DNA from 3 places in the Roseovarius sp. A46 genome. Region 3 is predicted to be linked to each of the others. Evidence: riboswitches for the same ligand, from Rfam matches in the RefSeq annotation. Region 3 holds a riboswitch; each other region holds the start of a gene.
What was found. Region 3 has a riboswitch for thiamine pyrophosphate ahead of C6W92_RS10485 (ATP-binding cassette domain-containing protein). Riboswitches for the same ligand answer to the same signal wherever they lie in the genome.
Positions count from the first base shown of each region.

Region 1: another riboswitch for thiamine pyrophosphate. It lies ahead of thiC (phosphomethylpyrimidine synthase ThiC); the one in region 3 lies ahead of C6W92_RS10485 (ATP-binding cassette domain-containing protein).
Region 2: another riboswitch for thiamine pyrophosphate. It lies ahead of thiD (bifunctional hydroxymethylpyrimidine kinase/phosphomethylpyrimidine kinase); the one in region 3 lies ahead of C6W92_RS10485 (ATP-binding cassette domain-containing protein).

Region 1 covers NZ_PVWS01000025.1:41,958-47,838, reverse strand. Annotated here, with positions in the region: gene C6W92_RS13175 (NifU family protein) at 1-321, shown strand, start outside; gene tsaB (tRNA (adenosine(37)-N6)-threonylcarbamoyltransferase complex dimerization subunit type 1 TsaB) at 311-889, shown strand; gene C6W92_RS13165 (GNAT family N-acetyltransferase) at 879-1,295, shown strand; gene C6W92_RS13160 (sulfite exporter TauE/SafE family protein) at 1,415-2,332, shown strand; gene C6W92_RS13155 (TIGR02186 family protein) at 2,332-3,087, shown strand; gene C6W92_RS13150 (NAD-dependent epimerase/dehydratase family protein) at 3,108-3,986, opposite strand; TPP riboswitch at 4,122-4,242, shown strand; gene thiC (phosphomethylpyrimidine synthase ThiC) at 4,352-5,881, shown strand, end outside.
Region 2 covers NZ_PVWS01000002.1:7,846-13,726, reverse strand. Annotated here, with positions in the region: gene C6W92_RS01485 (FAD-dependent oxidoreductase) at 1-715, opposite strand, end outside; gene thiD (bifunctional hydroxymethylpyrimidine kinase/phosphomethylpyrimidine kinase) at 712-1,506, opposite strand; TPP riboswitch at 1,553-1,657, opposite strand; gene C6W92_RS01475 (MmgE/PrpD family protein) at 1,787-3,154, shown strand; gene C6W92_RS01470 (D-2-hydroxyacid dehydrogenase) at 3,151-4,122, shown strand; gene C6W92_RS01465 (site-specific DNA-methyltransferase) at 4,207-5,322, opposite strand; gene C6W92_RS01460 (ribonuclease HII) at 5,424-5,881, opposite strand, start outside.
Region 3 covers NZ_PVWS01000017.1:28,838-34,718, reverse strand. Annotated here, with positions in the region: gene C6W92_RS10490 (ABC transporter permease) at 75-818, opposite strand; gene C6W92_RS10485 (ATP-binding cassette domain-containing protein) at 815-1,555, opposite strand; TPP riboswitch at 1,594-1,693, opposite strand; gene C6W92_RS10480 (heme NO-binding domain-containing protein) at 1,792-2,394, shown strand; gene C6W92_RS10475 (diguanylate cyclase) at 2,391-3,659, shown strand; gene C6W92_RS10470 (c-type cytochrome) at 3,632-4,036, opposite strand; gene C6W92_RS10465 (hypothetical protein) at 4,229-5,515, opposite strand; gene pepN (aminopeptidase N) at 5,625-5,881, opposite strand, start outside.

The DNA of each region.
Region 1 (5,881 bases), on a different contig from region 3:
ATCATGGAGCATTACCAATCCGGCCAGCCGGTCATGTCCCAAGAGGGTGGCGGCGCCTCCGGCCACGCGGACCACAGCGGCGAAGACTCGGAAATCGTAGGCCAGATCAAGGAGTTGCTCGATACCCGCGTGCGCCCCGCCGTGGCGCAGGACGGTGGCGACATCACCTTTCACGGGTTCGAGCGCGGCGTGGTCTATCTCCATATGCAAGGCGCCTGCGCGGGCTGCCCGTCCTCGACCATCACGCTGAAGATGGGCATCGAGAACCTGCTGCGCCACTACATCCCCGAGGTGACAGAGGTGCGCCCCGTTGGGCTCTGAACCCCTGACATTGGGCTTCGACACGTCGGCCGCGCATTGCGCGGCCGCTTTGCTGTCGGGTGGGCGGGTTCTGGCCGCCCGCGCCGAAGAGATGGGCCGCGGCCAGGCCGAGCGGCTGATGCCGCTTCTTGAGGAGGTGCTGGCCGAGGGGGGCGCGGCGTGGCGCGATCTCGACCGGATCGGCGTCGGCATCGGCCCCGGCAATTTCACCGGCATCCGCATCTCGGTGGCCGCGGCAAGGGGGATGGCGCTGTCTCTGGATATTTCTGCTTTTGGAATCAGCACTTTCGACGTGATCCGCGCGCTGGGAGAGGACGGCACGCCTGCTGTTCCCGCGCCGCGTGGCATGGTGCACGTCCTTGGCGCTGGCGCGGTCCCGGCGCTGATCCCTGCGTCCGACGTATCCGATCCCGTCGGGCCGCCGCCACCCTCGGAGATGGCGCGGATGATCGCGCTGCTGGCCCGCGATGTCCCCGCCGATGCGCCGCCGCCTGCGCCGCTCTATGTACGGCCCGCCGATGCCGCGCCCGCCCGAGACGTACCGCCTGTGATCCTCGATGACGCCTGAGACCCTGTCCGCCACCCACGCCCGCGCCTTCGCGGGGCAGGGGCGGGGATGGTCGGCGGCGGAATTCGCGGCCCTGCTGGACAGCCCGTATACCTTTGTCGTGGGCGATGCGCGCGCCTTTGCCCTTGGCCGGGCAATCGCGGACGAGGCGGAATTGCTGACGCTGGCCACCGATCCGGGGCATCGGCGTGCGGGGTTGGGGCGCGCATGCCTTGCCCGATTCGAGGCCGAGGCGAAGGCGCGCGGGGCGGTGCGCGGCTTTCTCGAGGTGGCCGCCGACAACGCGGCGGCCTGCGCCCTCTACGCCGCCGCCCGTTGGCGCAAATGTGCGTGCCGCGCGGGCTATTATCCGCGCGCGGGCGGCATAGCGGTGGACGCGCTGATCCTGGAAAAGCATCTCGGTTAAGCCGCGCGTCTTCGCGCTTTGCGAAAGACGCTTTCCGGCAACAAGAATTTACCACCTGTCCGGGGTCCAAACCGTGCCGCTCCCTTGCATATCGTGGCGGCATGGGGCTAACAATCATCATGCAGATTTATCTCCCCATCGCCGAGGTTTCGGTCAACGCCTTCCTGCTGTTGGGGCTTGGCGGGATCGTGGGCGTGCTGTCGGGCATGTTCGGGGTTGGCGGCGGTTTCCTGATGACGCCACTTCTGTTCTTCATCGGTATCCCGCCCGCCGTCGCCGTGGCGACCGAGGCCAACCAGATTGTCGCCTCGTCGTTTTCGGGCGTGCTGGCGCATCTGCGACGAAAGACCGTCGATCTGAGGATGGGCACGGTGTTGCTCGTGGGGGGGCTCTTCGGCGCGGCGCTGGGCGTGGTGCTGTTCAACTACCTGAAATCGCTGGGTCAGGTCGATCTGCTGGTGAAGCTGTGTTACGTCGTCTTTCTCGGCGTGATCGGCGGGATGATGTTCATCGAGAGCCTGCGCGCGATCCGCAATACCCGCCGGGGGGCTGCCCCGAAGCGCAAGAAGCACGGATGGGTACACGGGCTGCCCTTCAAGATGCGGTTTCGCACCTCGGGGCTCTATATCTCGGTGATCCCGCCGCTGCTGGTCGGGGTGGCGGTGGGTGTGCTCGCCGCGATCATGGGTGTGGGCGGCGGCTTCATCATGGTGCCGGCGATGATCTACCTGCTGGGGATGCCGACCAAGGTGGTGGTGGGCACGTCGCTGTTTCAGATCATCTTCGTCACCGCCTTTACCACGCTCCTGCACGCCACCACCAATTTCACCGTTGATATCGCGCTGGCGGTGCTCTTGCTCGTGGGAGGCGTGATCGGTGCGCAGTTCGGCACCATGATCGGCACGCGGATGAAGGCCGAGCAACTGCGTATCCTGCTGGCAGTGATGGTGCTCGTGGTCTGCGGCAAGCTGGCCTTTGACCTGCTGGTGATGCCGTCGGAGCTCTATTCCATCGCCTCGGGCGCGGGGGGGCACTGATGCTGCGCCTCGCGCTCCTCCTGTGTCTGGTGACGTTGCCCCTGCGCGCCGAGGAGGTGGTGCTGGGCCTGTCGCGGGACCGGGTGGCGATCACCGCCACGTTCGAGGGCTCGGACATCCTCATCTTCGGTGCGGTCAAGCGCGAGGCACCGATCTCGGAGGTGCCGCTCGGCGTGGTGATCACCGTGGCCGGGCCGTCGCAGCCGGTGCAGGTCCGGCGCAAGGAGCGCCGCTTCGGCATCTGGGTCAATACCGACGCTGTCGATCTCGACGCCGCGCCCACCTTTTACGCGGTTGCCACGAGCGGGTCGCTCGATCAGGTACTGACCGAGACCGAAGACCTGCGCCACCGGGTCTCGATCCCGCGCGCGATCCGCTCGGTTGGCGCGGCGAGCATGGCCGAGGATGCCGAGAGGTTTACCGACGCACTCATCCGCATCCGCGAGCGCACGGATGCCTACCAGCTATTGGAGAACGCCGTTGCCCTCGACGAGCAGACGCTGTTTCGCACCGCGATCAGCCTGCCCGCCAACCTCACCGAGGGAGCCTACAAGACCCGGATTTTCCTCACCCGCGAGGGGCGCGTGGTGTCGCAGTTCGAGACGGTGATCGACGTGCGCAAAGTGGGGCTGGAGCGTTGGCTCTTTACCCTGTCGCGGCAGCAGCCGCTGGCCTATGGGCTGATGTCTCTGGCGATCGCCATCGCCGCGGGCTGGGCTGCGTCGGCCGCGTTCCGGGTGCTGCGGCGCACCTGAGACACGCGGGCGAAGGGCGCTCAGGCGACACCCGCCGCGCGCCATTGGCGCACCATCTCTGCCGGTGTGCTGTCGCCGGGGGTGAACCGGTGCAGCGCGGCGAGGCGGCGGCAATCGAGGGTGATGCGCTGATGCGCGCCCTGGGGCGCGGGGCGGGTCTCGATGTGCGCCCCCGCGGCCTGTGCCAGCGCCGTCATCGCCACCGGGTCCGGCGCGGCGATGTTGAGCGCCTCGGGCAGTGGCCCGGGATGGCGGCACAGCGTGGCGAGGACGGTGGCGAGCGTCGCGGGGCCGATATAGGAGCGCACCGGCCCGCCGCCATCGGCGAAGCGGTCGATCACCACCGCGCCGCCCGGCCCGGTGCGCGCCACGTTGAGCAAGAGCGCATCCGCCCCCGCCACGTTGCCGATGCGCAGGGCGCAGATGTCGAGGCCGCGCGCGCGCCACGGCGCGCAGGCGGCCTCCATCTCCAGCTTGGCGGCACCGTAGGCGTTGACCGGGGCGCAGGGGGTGTCCTCGGTGAACGGAGTAGTGCCGCCCGCGCCGTAGACCGCCGAGGACGAGGCCAGGAGCACGCGGGTCACGCCCGCGCGCAGGCCCGCGTCGAGCGTGGCCTCGGCAATGTGGCGGTTGAGGCCGAGATCCCGCCCCGGCCCCGGCGTTATGCCTGCGAGCGCCACGATTGCGGCGGGGCGGCGGCCCGTCTCTGCGATATGGGTGAAGAGCGCGCCCGGCCCGTCGAGCGGATCCCATGCCAGCGCGCCCGGCGGGCCGGGGCGGCGGTATTGCGGGATAAGCGCGAGGTCGGGGGCCACCTCCGGCCAGCAGGCGCACAGCATCCGCCCGACGCGGCCCGAAGCCCCGGTGAGAAGGATGGATGTGTCCGCCTTGTCGGTCATTCCCGGCCCGTCCGTTCGCTTTGATGCCGGGCCCGCCCGGGCATTCGCCCCCACCCGTCTAGCAAGCAACGTGGCGCACCGACAAGAGACGCGTGCCGGGCGATGCTTGCCCCGGGTATGGGGATCGGCTAGCGTCCGGTCTTGCAGGGGAGTCCCGCCTTGGGGACTGAGAGGCTGACAGGTGGTGACACCGGTGATGCGACCCTTTGAACCTGACCCAGTTGATACTGGCGTAGGAAGCTGAGGAACCGCGCGCACCGCTGGTGGTCTGCCGGTTCCGAACCGGGATCGCGACCTGCGCCCCGATGCTCCCCGGCCACGGCTCATCTGGTCTCTTTGGCACCGTGCAACGAGGAGCACCAAGCATGACCATCCCTAACCAAGATATGTCCCCCAACGTGACCACCGGCCCCTTGCCCGCGTCGCGCAAGATTTACGTTGCAGGCTCACTACACCCGAAAATCCGCGTGCCGATGCGCGAGATTTCCACCCATCCGACGGCGGGCGAGGGGCCGCTGCCGGTCTATGACAGTTCGGGCGCCTATACCGACCCGGAGGCTGCGATCGACGTGGGTCGGGGGCTGCCGCCCCTGCGCCGCGAGTGGATCATGGCGCGCGGGGACGTGGCGGGGTATCCGGGCCGCCGCGTGAGGCCGGAGGATAACGGCTTTGTCACCGGTGACCGGCTGGTGCCGGAGTTCCCGATGCGGGCGGAGCCCCTGCGCGGCACGGGGGGTGCCGCGCCGACGCAACTGGCCTATGCGCGGGCGGGGATCATCACGCCGGAGATGGAGTTCGTCGCCATCCGCGAGAACCAGTTGCGCGAGGCGAGCGTAGCGGCGCGCGACGGCAACGACTGGGGCGCGAACATTCCTGACTATGTGACCCCGGAATTTGTCCGGTCCGAGATCGCGGCGGGCCGCGCCATCATCCCCGCCAATATCAACCACCCCGAGCTTGAGCCGATGATCATCGGCCGCAATTTTCTGGTCAAGATCAACGCCAACATGGGCACCTCCGCCGTCACCTCGTCGATGGAAGAGGAGGTGGAGAAACTGGTCTGGGCGATCCGCTGGGGGGCCGATACGGTGATGGACCTCTCCACCGGGCGCAACATCCACAACACCCGCGAATGGATCATCCGCAATTCCCCCGTCCCTATCGGCACGGTGCCGATCTACCAGGCGCTGGAAAAGGTGAACGGTATTGCAGAGGACCTGACATGGGAGGTGTTTCGCGACACGCTGATCGAGCAGGCCGAACAGGGCGTGGATTACTTCACCATCCACGCGGGCGTGCGCCTGCACATGGTGCCGATGACGGTGGAGCGGGTGACGGGGATCGTGTCGCGCGGCGGCTCGATCATGGCCAAATGGTGCCTGCACCATCACCGCGAGAGCTTCCTCTACGAGCATTTCGAGGATATCTGCGACATCTGCCGCCAGTACGACGTGAGCTTTTCGCTGGGCGACGGGCTGCGCCCCGGCTCCATCGCCGATGCCAACGATGCCGCGCAGTTTGCCGAGTTGGAGACGCTTGGCGAACTCACGAAAATCGCCTGGGGCCGCGATTGCCAGGTGATGATCGAGGGGCCGGGCCATGTGGCGATGCACAAGATCAAGGAGAACATGGACAAGCAGTTGGAGTGCTGTGACGAGGCGCCGTTCTACACCCTCGGGCCGCTCACCACCGACATTGCGCCAGGCTATGACCATATCACCAGCGGCATCGGCGCGGCGATGATCGGCTGGTTCGGCTGCGCGATGCTGTGCTACGTCACGCCCAAGGAGCACCTTGGCCTACCCGACCGCGACGACGTGAAAACCGGGGTTATCACCTACAAGATCGCGGCCCATGCCGCCGATCTGGCCAAGGGGCTGCCCGGTGCGCAACGG
Region 2 (5,881 bases), on a different contig from region 3:
GCCAGCGCTCCTCGCTCTCGATCTGCGTCGCGCCCAGCATGAACACGCCATCGCCGCGCGGCACGATGTAGAGCGGAAAGCGCGGATGCAAAAGGCGGATGGGCCGATTCAGGGTCACATCCGCCGAGCGCAGCACCACCATCTCTCCTTTGACGCCGCGCAGATCAGACAGGCTGTCCTGCGCCGCGAGGCCACGACAGTCGATCACCGGGCCATCGGGGGCGGCGGCGTCTTGCTCAAAGCGCGCGCCCGCCTCTTGTAGCCGTTTGCGCAGGTGCATGAGCGCGGCCCGCGGATCGATATGCGCCTCATCGTGAAAATAGAGCGCGCGGTCGTGGCGGTCGGCCAGATGCGGCTCTAACGCGGCTAAATCCTCGCCGGTCACCAGCCGATGCCCGGCGGTGCGCCGCGCGAACTGATCCAGCTCGCGCCGGTCGCGTTGCAGCGTGACAACGAGTGAGCCGCGCCGAATTACCTCGACACCCTGCGCTTCCCACCAGTCGGCGGCCTGTTGGCCAAGGCGGACCACCGGCTCCTCTGCCGTCATCCCCTCGCAGAAGGGCGCAAGCATGCCACCCGCCCACCACGAGCAGCCATGCGCGCCGGGTTCCGGTGCGGGATCGCGAAGGGTAACGTGGACGCCCCGCGCCATGAGTTCAGTGGCCACACAGAGCCCCACGATGCCCGCGCCGCGAATGGTGATTGCGTCGGTCATGTCCAGACCTCGTGAAAATGATGTACCGGGCCGTGGCCTTGCCCGACTTCCAGCGCGTCGGCGGCAAGAATCGCCCGATGCAGCCAGCCATGCGCCCGCGCGACCGCCTCGCGCAGGGTCAGCCCCTGCGCCAGCCCCGCTGCGATGGCCGAAGAGAGGGTGCACCCGGTGCCGTGGGTGTTGCGCGTAGCGATGCGGGGGGCGTCGAGGCGCGTCACCTCATCGGCGATCAGCCAATCGGTGCAGGTCTCTCCCTGCCCATGACCGCCCTTCATCAGCACCGCACCCGCGCCCATCCCGCATAACCGTGTGCCCTGCGCCTGCATGTCTGCATCGCTCATGGCCTCGGCACAGCCCAACAGCGCCGCCGCCTCGGGCAGGTTGGGTGTCAGCAAGTCAGCGCGCGGCAGCAGATGCGCGATCAGCGCTGTGCGCGCCGCCTCGGGCAAGAGCCGCGCCCCGGACTTGGCGACCATCACCGGGTCGAGCACGATCGGGCCGTCATAGCCCGCTAGCGCCTCGGTGACCGTCTCGATCAGCCCGACATCGCCCAGCATCCCGATCTTGATGCAATCGATCCTGATATCGCCCAGAACGGCCGCAATCTGCGCCGCCACGGTTGCGTTCGGCACCGGGTGCACATCGGTCACGGCACAGGTGTTCTGCGCGGTCACGGCGGTGATCACGCTCGCGCCATACACGCCCAGCGCCGAGAATGTCTTGAGATCGGCCTGAATCCCCGCGCCGCCACCGCTGTCGGAGCCTGCGATTGTCAATGCGGTCGCCGCCATGCGCGTCTCCCTCAAGTTTTCGGGGAACGGATGCAGGGCGCGCTCGGGCTTGCTGATATCCGTTCCCTACGCCGGTATCATCCGGATCAGGTTCGATGGGTTGGCGCATCGCCTCTCAGCCCGTGCATCCCGGGCACCCCAACGGAGCTACCCAAGAGGTAACAGTGGTACCGGACGCTCGCAAGGGGGGAAAGCGGGACAGGATATGTCGCAAACCGGCCGCACGCCGCCGGCTCCCGGGGTCAGGATGGGGCATGGCCAATCCCTCGGAGATGCGCCCATGTCCTATGCCGCCAATATCGACCAATTCACGCCCATCGCGCGCTTCGCGCTCAATGTGGCGTTGCCCGTCCCCGAGGAGGTGCTGGCACGAACGGCGGTGCTGCTTGTTGACACGCTGGGCGTTGCGGCAGGGGCGGCATCGCTCGATGTGGGGCGGATCGCACGGGACTTCGCCTGCGATTTCCACGGGGCAGTGCGCGAGGATCACCGCGCGACGCTGCTCTTTGACGGGCGGCGCTGTGCCATACCGGGGGCAGCCTGGGCGCTGGCCACACAGATCGACAATCTGGATGCGCATGACGGGCTGAACGCCACCAAGGGGCATATCGGCTGCGCGCTGGTGCCCGCGCTTTTCGCCTTTGCGGAGCAACGCCCCGGTTTGACGGGCAGGCAGGCACTCACCGCGCTGGCGATGGGCTACGAGGTAGCCGCGCGCGCCGCCGTCGCACTGCATGCCACGGTGAGCGATTATCACACCTCCGGCGCGTGGAACGCGCTGGGCGTGGCGGCGCTGGGGGCGCATCTGCGGGGGGATACGGCGGATGTGCTGCGCCACGCGCTCGGCATCGCCGAGTATCACGGGCCGCGTAGCCAGATGATGCGCGAGATCGCCAACCCGACGATGCTGCATGATGGCTCTGGCATGGGGGCCCTTGTCGGCGTTTCGTCCCTGTTACAGGCTGAACGTGGCTTTACCGGCGTGCCGGCGATCACCGTGGAGGGGGCGAATGTGGCGCCTGTCTGGGCCGATCTGGGCCGGGACTGGACGGTGATGCGCAATTATATCAAGCCCTACCCGATCTGCCGCTGGGCGCATGGCGCGCTGGAATGCCTGCGGGTGCTGGTCGAGGAAGAGGGCGTCAGACCCGAGGAGATCGAGGCACTGGAGGTCGCCACCTTCGCGCAATCCGCGGCCCTCTTTCCCGGGATGCCCGAGACAACGAGCGAGGCACAGTATTCGCTGGGATTCGCGCTGGCGGCCTACGTCGTACATGGCCGCCTCGGCCCGGCGGAGATAACCGGGGACGCGTTACGCGATCCGCGCGTGGCGGAAATGCACGCCGGCATCACCGTGCGCGAGGAGCCGCGCCATTCCGCGCGCTTTCCCGAGGGACGCTGGTCTGACGTGACCGTGCGGCTGCGCGACGGACGCGTAGTCCGTTCGGGCGATTGCAACGCGCGCGGCGGGCCGGAGGCACCGATGCCCAAGGCCGATATCCGCGCCAAGCTGTCGGTGATGGCGGGGGGTGCGCTCTCGGAGGCGCGGATCGGCGCTCTATGGGAAATGCACGAGCGGCTGCTTGACCATGGTACCAAATTCTCGCAGCTTGCCGGGCTCGTATACCCCGAACCGGACAGGCCATGACCAACGCCCCCCGTATCCTCGTCCACACCAGCGATCCCGCCCCGATGCTTGAACGGCTGGCCGAGGCTGCGCCGGGGATCGAGGCGCGCGGGCATGACGGCTATGACGGTCTTGATGTGGTACTGGACGATTTTCGGCCCGATATCGTCTATTCCGTCGCATTTCACGGGCGCACGGACTATCCGCGCGAGGCGTTGCTCGGCGCGCACGGCCCGCGCTGGATCGCCGTGGGCGGAGCCGGGGTGGATCATCTGACGCCGTGGGACGCGCAGGCCGTGACGGTCAGCAACGCCGCCGGGGTCGCCGCGCCGATGATCGCCGAATACGTATTCGGGTCGGTGCTGCATTTCACGCTCGACATCGACGGGATGGCCACCGACCGCACAGCGCGGCACTGGGACAGCACGCGGCTGATGACGCCGCTTCAGGGCAAGACCCTCCTGATCGTGGGGCTGGGCCATACCGGTCAGGCGGTGGCGGCGCGGGCCAAGGCGTTCGGCCTCAACGTGATCGGCACCCGTGCCCGACCGAAACCGACGGAGAACGTGGACGAGGTACATCCCGCCGATGCGTTGCCCGATCTGTGGGGCAAGGCGGATATCGTGGTGCTGTCGGTGCCGCTTGTGTCCGGGACGCGGGGCCTTGTGAACGCGCGGTCGCTGGTGGCGATGAAGCCGGATGCGATCCTCGTCGACGTGTCGCGCGGCGGCGTGCTCGACGGGGCGGCGCTCGTGAACACCATGCGCACGGGGCATTTGCGCGGCGCCGCGCTCGACGTGTTCGAGACCGAGCCGCTGCCCGGCGATCACCCGCTCTGGGGTCTGGACAGGGTGATCCTGTCGCCGCATTGCTCGGCGGTCTGGGAGGGCTGGGCGATGCGGTCCTTCGAGCTGTTTCTTGACAATCTCGGGCACTGGCGGCGGGGCGAGCCGCTTTTCAACGTTGTCGATCCGGAACGCGGCTATTGAGACCGAAAAACGCCCCGCCACGAGGGGCGGGGCAAGGCAAGGGCGCCCGGCCAAGTCAGGCCCCGGGCACCGGCGGTATGGGTGTCAGTTCGGGCGGTCGGCCATCTCGGCGCGGATCTGCTGGCGCAGCACGTCGATGGGCACGGTCTTGCCCTCGCGGCGAAAGCACCAATAGGTCCAGCCGTTGCAGGACGGCGCGCCCTCGAGATGCGCGCCCACCTTGTGGATCGAGCCGTTGATCCCGTCGGCCACCAGCGTGCCGTCGGCGCGCACCTTGGCGGCGGATTTGCCGTTCATCGAGGTCAGGACCTCGCCGGGGCGCAGCATCCCCCTCTCGACAAGCTGGCCAAAGGGCACACGCGGCTCGGCGCGCTTGGACGTGGAAACCTGGAGCGCGTCACGGTCGTACTTCCTGATACTGGCGAGCCGTTTCTCGGCCACGCGGCGATAGCTCTCTTCGCGCTCGATCCCGATGTAATCGCGGCCCAGCATCCGGGCCACCGCCCCGGTCGTGCCGGTGCCGAAGAAAGGGTCGAGCACCACGTCGCCGGGGCTGGTGGTGCCGACGAGCACGCGGTGCAGCAGGCTCTCGGGCTTTTGCGTGGGGTGCGCCTTGTCGCCGTTCTCGTCCTTGAGCCGCTCATGCCCGGTGCAGAGGGGCAATACCCAGTCAGAGCGCATCTGGATGCCGTCATTGAGCGATTTCAGCGCCTCGTAATTGAAGGTGTATTTCGCGCCCTCCTCGCGGCTGGCCCAGATCATCGTTTCGTGCGCATTGGTCAGCCGCTTGCCGCGGAAATTCGGCATCGGGTTGGACTTGCGCCACACCACGTCGTTGAGGATCCAGAAGCCCGCATCCTGCAACGCGGCGCCGACGCGAAAGATGTTGTGATACGAGCCGATCACCCAGATCGCGCCGTTGGGCTTGAGGATGCGCCGTGCCGCCGCCAGCCATTGCTGCGTGAAACGGTCATAGGCGGCGAAGCTGGCAAAGCTGTCCCACGCGTCGTCCACCGCATCGACCTGGCTGTTGTCGGGACGGTGGAGATCACCGCGCAGTTGCAGGTTATAGGGCGGGTCGGCAAAGATCAGGTCGATGCTGGCCTCGGGCAGGCCATTCATCACCTCGATACAATCCCCGGCAAGAATCGTGTTGAGAGGGAGCGCGGCGGGGCGCCCGGTCTTGGTCTTGGTTGTCATTTTCTGCCTCTGTTCCCGGCGCCTTTGGCGCTCTGCTCATTGGCAAAAGAATGAGTCAAAGCCGATTCGTGGTCAATTTCTTTTTTGAATCAGGGGGTTAGTTATTTTTCTTGATACAAGATATTGTGCACCGGTTTGAAAGAACGCCTATGGTGAGGGGTGACCCCGAGATTTAGGAGCGCGGCGCGATGCGCTTTTGACGGATAGCCGGCGTTGCGCTCCCACCCATAGCCGGGAAACTGTTGCGCCAAATCCCGCATGAGACGATCACGGCAGGTTTTTGCCACGATCGACGCGGCCGCGATCGACAGCGAGACGGCATCGCCCTTGACGATGGCCCGCGCCGGGAGCGCAAGGCCGTGCGGCAGCATGTTGCCGTCGATGAGCGCCATGTCGGGGGAAGGATCGAGCGCTGCGACCGCCCGCTCCATCGCGAGATGCGCGGCGCGCAGGATGTTGATCTCGTCGATCTCGGCGACGGTAGCGTGGGCAATCGAGACCTGCGCCGAGGCGAGGATCGCCTCGGTCAGCGCCTCGCGGCGTGCCGCGCTCAGCTTCT
Region 3 (5,881 bases):
TGAAGCATCCGGCAAAATGGGCCCTCGACATCCTCGGCCTCATGGCTTCGCCATGATGCGCACAGGGCCGGGGATCAGCCCGCCGCCGTCCCATCCAGCCACCTCCGGCACGCCGCGTCCACGGCGCGGTGCAGCAGAAGGGTGAACACCGCCAGCACGATGAGGGCGGCGAACATGAGGTCGATCTTGGCGCGGCCATTGGCCAGCAGCATGAGGTAGCCAAGCCCCTTGGAGGCCCCCACCCATTCGCCGATGATCGCCCCGATGGGGGCGTAGACGGCGGCGAGGCGCAGGCCGGAGGCAAAGCCCGGCAGCGCGGCGGGCACGCGGATATGCCACATCAACCGCGCGGGCGAGCCCCCCATCACGCGCCCGAGGTCGAGCCAGGGCTGCGGGGTGCGCATCAGCGCGTCGAAAAACGACGAGGTGACCGGGAAGTAGATGATCAGCAGCGCCATGGCGATCTTGGACCACAGCCCGTAGCCCAGCCACAGCGTCAGGATGGGGGCGAGGGCGAAGACCGGGATCGCCTGGGAGAACACCATCATCGGGCGGATCAGCCCGCGTGCGAGCGGCGAGGCGGCGAGGCCGATGGCCGAGAGCCCGCCCAATATCGCCCCCAGCGCCAGCCCGATCAGCACCTCGGCGATGGTGACGCCCGCGTGCCCGGCGATCAGCGCGCGGCTGTGCCACAGCGCCTCGGCCACGCGGCCCGGCCCCGGCAGGATGAAGGGCGGCAGACCCGTGAGCGTGACAAGCGCCTGCCACAGCGCGAGCGCCAGCGCGGTGGAGGCGGCGATGGGGATGAGCCTGCTCATGCCGCCGCACCCTGCTCGCGCAGCCGGGCGAGCAGGCGGCCCTGCACTTCGAGCGTCCCGGCATCGTCCACGGGCCGGGGCACGGGCGCCGCGGGGGGCGCGACAGTCTCGAGCCCGTCCGCCCCGAGGATGTGGATGGCATGGCCGAGGCGGGCGGCCTCGCCCGGGTCATGGGTGACGAGCAGCACCGTGCGCCCCGAGAGGTGCCGTGCGCCCAGCTCCTGCATCTGCGCGCGGGTGCCCGCGTCGAGCGCCGAAAACGGCTCGTCGAGCAGCACGAGGGGGCGGTCCTCCATCAGCGTGCGCGCGAGCGCAACGCGCTGCCGCTGCCCGCCGGAGAGGGCGTGGGGCCGTTTGTGCGCGTGCTCTGACAGCCCGGTGCGGGCGAGGATGTCACGGGTGCGGGCGGGATCGGCGCGGGTGCCGCGCAGCCGCGCGCCGAGGGTGACATTGCCGGTCACGTCGAGCCAGGGCAAGAGATCGGCCCCCTGCGCCATGAGCGCCACGCGCCCGGTGACCGGCGCGCCGTCGGAGGCGGTGATGGTCCCGTCGAAGCGCGTCACCTCGTCGGTCCCCGCGACCAGCCGCAGGAGCGTGGTCTTGCCGATGCCGGAGGGGCCGAGAAGGCAGGTGATCCGCCCCGCCGCCGCCTCGAGCCGAAGCGGACCGAAGAGCGGCGCGCCGCCGATCGTGGCGGTGCCGTCGATGAGGAGTGCGGGCGGCGTGGCGGCTTGCATGGCCGGTCCTTTGGTTGGGCGGGGGACAGGGCAGGCCGCTTGAGCGCGTCTCCGTTCCCTCCGCCGGTGCGAGCCGGGTCAGGTTCGATGGGTTGGCGCAGCCTCTCAGCCCCTTGCAGGGCACCCCAACGGATGGCGGCGGTGGTAGCAGGCCCCCGGTGCGCTGACAAGCGGCGCGCGTTCAGGGAATGTTAAACTCTGGTTGCCAGACTGCGCGCACCGGCAAGGAGAGGGCCATGAACGGGCTGATCAACCGCGCGATCGCGTGTTTCGTCAGGGACAGCTACGGCGTTCCCGTGTGGGAAGAGGTGATGGCGCGCCTCGGGATCGACGAGTCCGCGTTCGAGCCGCTGATGCCGTGCGAGCCGGGGGTGACGGCGCGCCTGGTCGAGGCGGTCGCGGCACGGTTTTCACGGTCGTCCGCCGACCTGCTGGAGGATCTCGGCACCTATCTCGTGGCGCAGCCCCGGTCCGAGGCGATCCGGCGGCTGTTGCGCTTCGGCGGGGTGGACTTCGCCGAGTTCCTCGAATCGCTCGAGGACCTGCCCGACCGGGCGCGGCTCGCCATGTCCGAGCTCGACCTGCCCGCCATCAGCCTTTACATGCAGGGCGCGGGGGTGTTTCTCGTGGAGATGGCGCGCGCAGATGGCGCGGGGCTGCGATTTGGGCCGGTTCTGCTGGGCATGCTGCGCGCGATGGCCGACGATTACGGGGCGCTGGTGCTGCTCGATTATCGCGGCTGCGACGCCACGCGTGAGATCATCGAGGTGCACCTGCTCGACGCGGCCTTTGCCGACGGGCGGGACTTTGACCTCGCCAGCGGGCGGGCCGCGCCATGAGCGGCGCGGCTGCGCAGATGCAAGCCTTGGCGCAGGTGGCGATGCTTGACCGGTTCTGTCCCATGCACGTGGTCATCGGCCCGACCGGCCATGTCATCGGCGGCGGGCCGACGCTGGCCAAGATCGTGGCGCCCGAGAAGATGATCGGCCGGCGGTTTCTCGAATTGTTCGAGCTGACCCGGCCGCGGGCTGTGCAGGACGTTGCCGCGCTGCGCGCGCTAGACGGGGCGCGGCTGCGCCTGCGGCTGCGGTCGCGCCCGCGCTATGCGCTCAAGGGGCAGCTTTGCCTGCTGGCGCCCGAGGATGCGGGCGGAGCCGGGGGCGCGATGGTGGTCAACCTCGCCTTCGGCATCTCGGTGGTCGACGCGGTGCGCGATTTCGGCCTCAGCGGCGCAGATTTCGCGGTGACCGATCTGGCGACCGAGATGCTTTACCTGCTCGAGGCCAAGACCCTGGCGATGGAGGAATCGCGCAGGCTCAACCGCCGCCTCGAAGGGGCACGGCGCGCCGCGCAGGAAGAGGCGCTGACCGATACGCTCACGGGATTGCGCAACCGGCGCGCCTTCGACGCGCTGCTGGCACAGGCGGTCCAGGAGGGCGGGGCGTTCGCGCTGCTGCATCTCGATCTCGATTTCTTCAAGCAGGTCAACGATACCCACGGCCATGCGGCGGGCGACCTCGTGCTGCGCGTGGCGGCGCGGCGAATGCTGTCGGTGGTGCGCGCCCGCGACGTGATCGCGCGCGTGGGCGGCGACGAGTTCGTGCTGTTGCTGCCCGGTATCGACGCCACCGGCGCGGTCGATACCGTCGCCCGGCGGCTCGTCGCGGCGCTGGAGGAGCCGGTGAGCGACGGCACGCTGACCTGTCGTATCTCGGCCAGCATCGGCGCGACGCTCTGCCGTGATGGCCCGGGCCGCGCGCCCGGTGAAATCATGGATGCCGCCGACCGCGCACTATACGCGGCAAAGGCTGCCGGGCGCGGCTGTCACAGGCTCCACATCGCGCAGGACGCGGCGCCGCCGGGCGGCGAGCCGATGCCGCCAGGGTTGCAAGACGCCGGGGATGCGGACGGTGGCCAGTGCGCCGGGACCGCCCGCTCTGCCGGGGCGGATCGGAAGGTCGGGATATGCCAGGACGCCGATACCGGACCGCGGGCCGGGGGTGCCGTGGACGCGGTGTCCGGTGGCGACGGCGTGGCCCCGGGGGACGTGGACGGCGCTTGGCAGGCTGCGGGCGCTCACGGGGCGGCGATGCGTTCCAGGTAGGCCCAGACATCGCGCGCCTTGTTCGCGTCGCGCAGCCTGTAGGCCATCTTGCCGCGCGCTTCAGGGTCGTCGAGATAGCCGCGCAGGAAGGCGGTGGCGTCGCGCACGTAGACCACGAAATCGGCTTCGTTCCAGCGCAGCCCGCGCTGCCCGGCCTCGGTCATGGAGGGAGAATAGTGAAAGCCCGGCACGCTACCCGCATGGCGCCCGATCACGCCGTAGAGATTGGGCCCGGTGCGCCCGCCGCGCACGAGCGCCGAGCCGGTCTCGTCGATGACGGAATGACAGGCGGTGCACGCCCGGAACAGGCGCTCGCCGCGTTCGGGATCGGCGGCATGGGCCGGCAGGGCGAAGCCCAGGGCGGCGAAAAGGATCATCTTTCGAGAAAATTGCATCGCGCGCGGCCTCCGGACGGTTTCTTCTCCCCACATGTCCAAGATGGCACGGCAGATGGCGCAAGCAATGCGCCAACCCCGGGCTTCACGCGCTTGTCAGCATCCGTCATCGGGGCGTGTGCACGAACAGGACGGTAAGGTTGTGATCAACCACAAGATGTAGGGAGGGGCCGATCAGAGCGCGGGAAGCCGATACATTCCCGCGCTCGAGAAGCCGAGCGCACAGCCATCGGCGATCTCGTCGGCAAAACGCTCGGCGATCACCCGCAGCGCCGCCTGCCGCCCCCTGGTCACCAGTGCGCGGCGCGGTGGCAGCGACGGGGTGGAACCCGGCCCGATCAACGCCTGCGACCAGATCAGCGGGTGCAGCTCGTGCAGGTGCTGCGCGACCAGCCAGTCGAGGCAGGCATGGATCGTGGCGCGCGCCCTCTCTTGCGCGGCGGGCAGTCGCGCCGCGCCGGTGCGCGGGGCCATCGTGAGGCCGCAAAAGGCGGCGATCTCGTTGATGATGTGCTGGTCGGGGGCCTGCACGGCGATGGCGTGCAGCCCGTCGACGAAGAACTCCGCGTCGACGGTGCCGAGACCGTCGGGCTCGATCGCGAGCGCGTCGAACCAGACCCAGGTATAAGCCCCCGCCCCGTGGTGCGCGCCGGTTTGCGCGGCCATGCGCCTTGCCTCCAGCTCAAGCTCTGCGAAGGTGCCGAAGCGCGAGGGCAGCAGCGCCTCGCCAAGCGCGCGCAGGTGCCGCGCGCTGCCCGGGTCGAGCGCGATGAGCCGGGCATAATCGTCTGCCACGCGCCGCCGGGGCGCCGGGCGCGCGGCGAGCAGGGCGCATTGCGCCGCCGCCAGCGAGGGGGCGTCGTGGGTCTCGGCGTCGAAGGGGCCGAGCAGGTCCTCGGCGCGCCGGAAGTGGTCGAGGAAATGTGCCTCTCGGTCCGGCGTGGCGGTGCCTTTCGCGGTGCACATGCGCCACGCCCGGCCGATATCCATATGCGTGAGCGCGATCACGAGTGCGATGGGATAGCTGTCGGGATGATCGGCACGGACCTGTTCGAGCGCGTCGAGCCCGGCGGGGTCGGGCGTGCGCGCGTCGTGAACCGCGTCCCCGGCGGCGGCCACCGCATCGGCGCGCGCGCCTTCGGCCAGCAGCCCCGCCGCCGCCTCGCCGCCCGGCGTGTGCAATCGCGCGGCGTCCGCTTTTGCGATTCGCTCGGCAAGCCGCGCCCAGTCTTCCTGGCGGGCAAGGCGCTGGCCCGCGTCGTGAAAGTGAATGCGAGCATGTTCCTCGTCGCTGATAGGGAGCGTGGGCAGCAGGATGCGCCGCGCGAGGCTGTCGATATCGGCGCGCGGTCGCGCGAGACCGAGCCGCCGCAGCAGCCGTGCGAACGCGGGCGCCCGTGCCGGTTTGCGCCGCTCGGTGCGCCGGGGGCTTTCAGACGGGGCGATCGGGTCGAATATCATGGCATCTCCGGCGAGCTGGATCGGACACAGCCTGCCGGGCCATTTCGGCCAAATCTGGGCACGCCTTGGGTGAAGGCGGGGAATTGCCGACGCGCCGCGCGGCGGCTGGTCAGGCCTCGCGAATGCGGCCCAGCATCTCGGCGGTGTCGCGGCTGAGCCCCGGTGCAGCGAGGATGCGGTCGATCTGCGCGAGAATCATGTCCTGCCGCGCCGCGTCGTAGCGCCGCCATGTCTCAAAGGCCGCGCACATGCGCGCCGTTGTCTGGGGGTTGAGCGGGTCAAGCGCGATGAGCATGTCCGCCATCAGCCGGTAGCCGCGCCCCGAAACATGGTGAAACCCGGCGGGAAATCCGGCCAGCGCGCCCA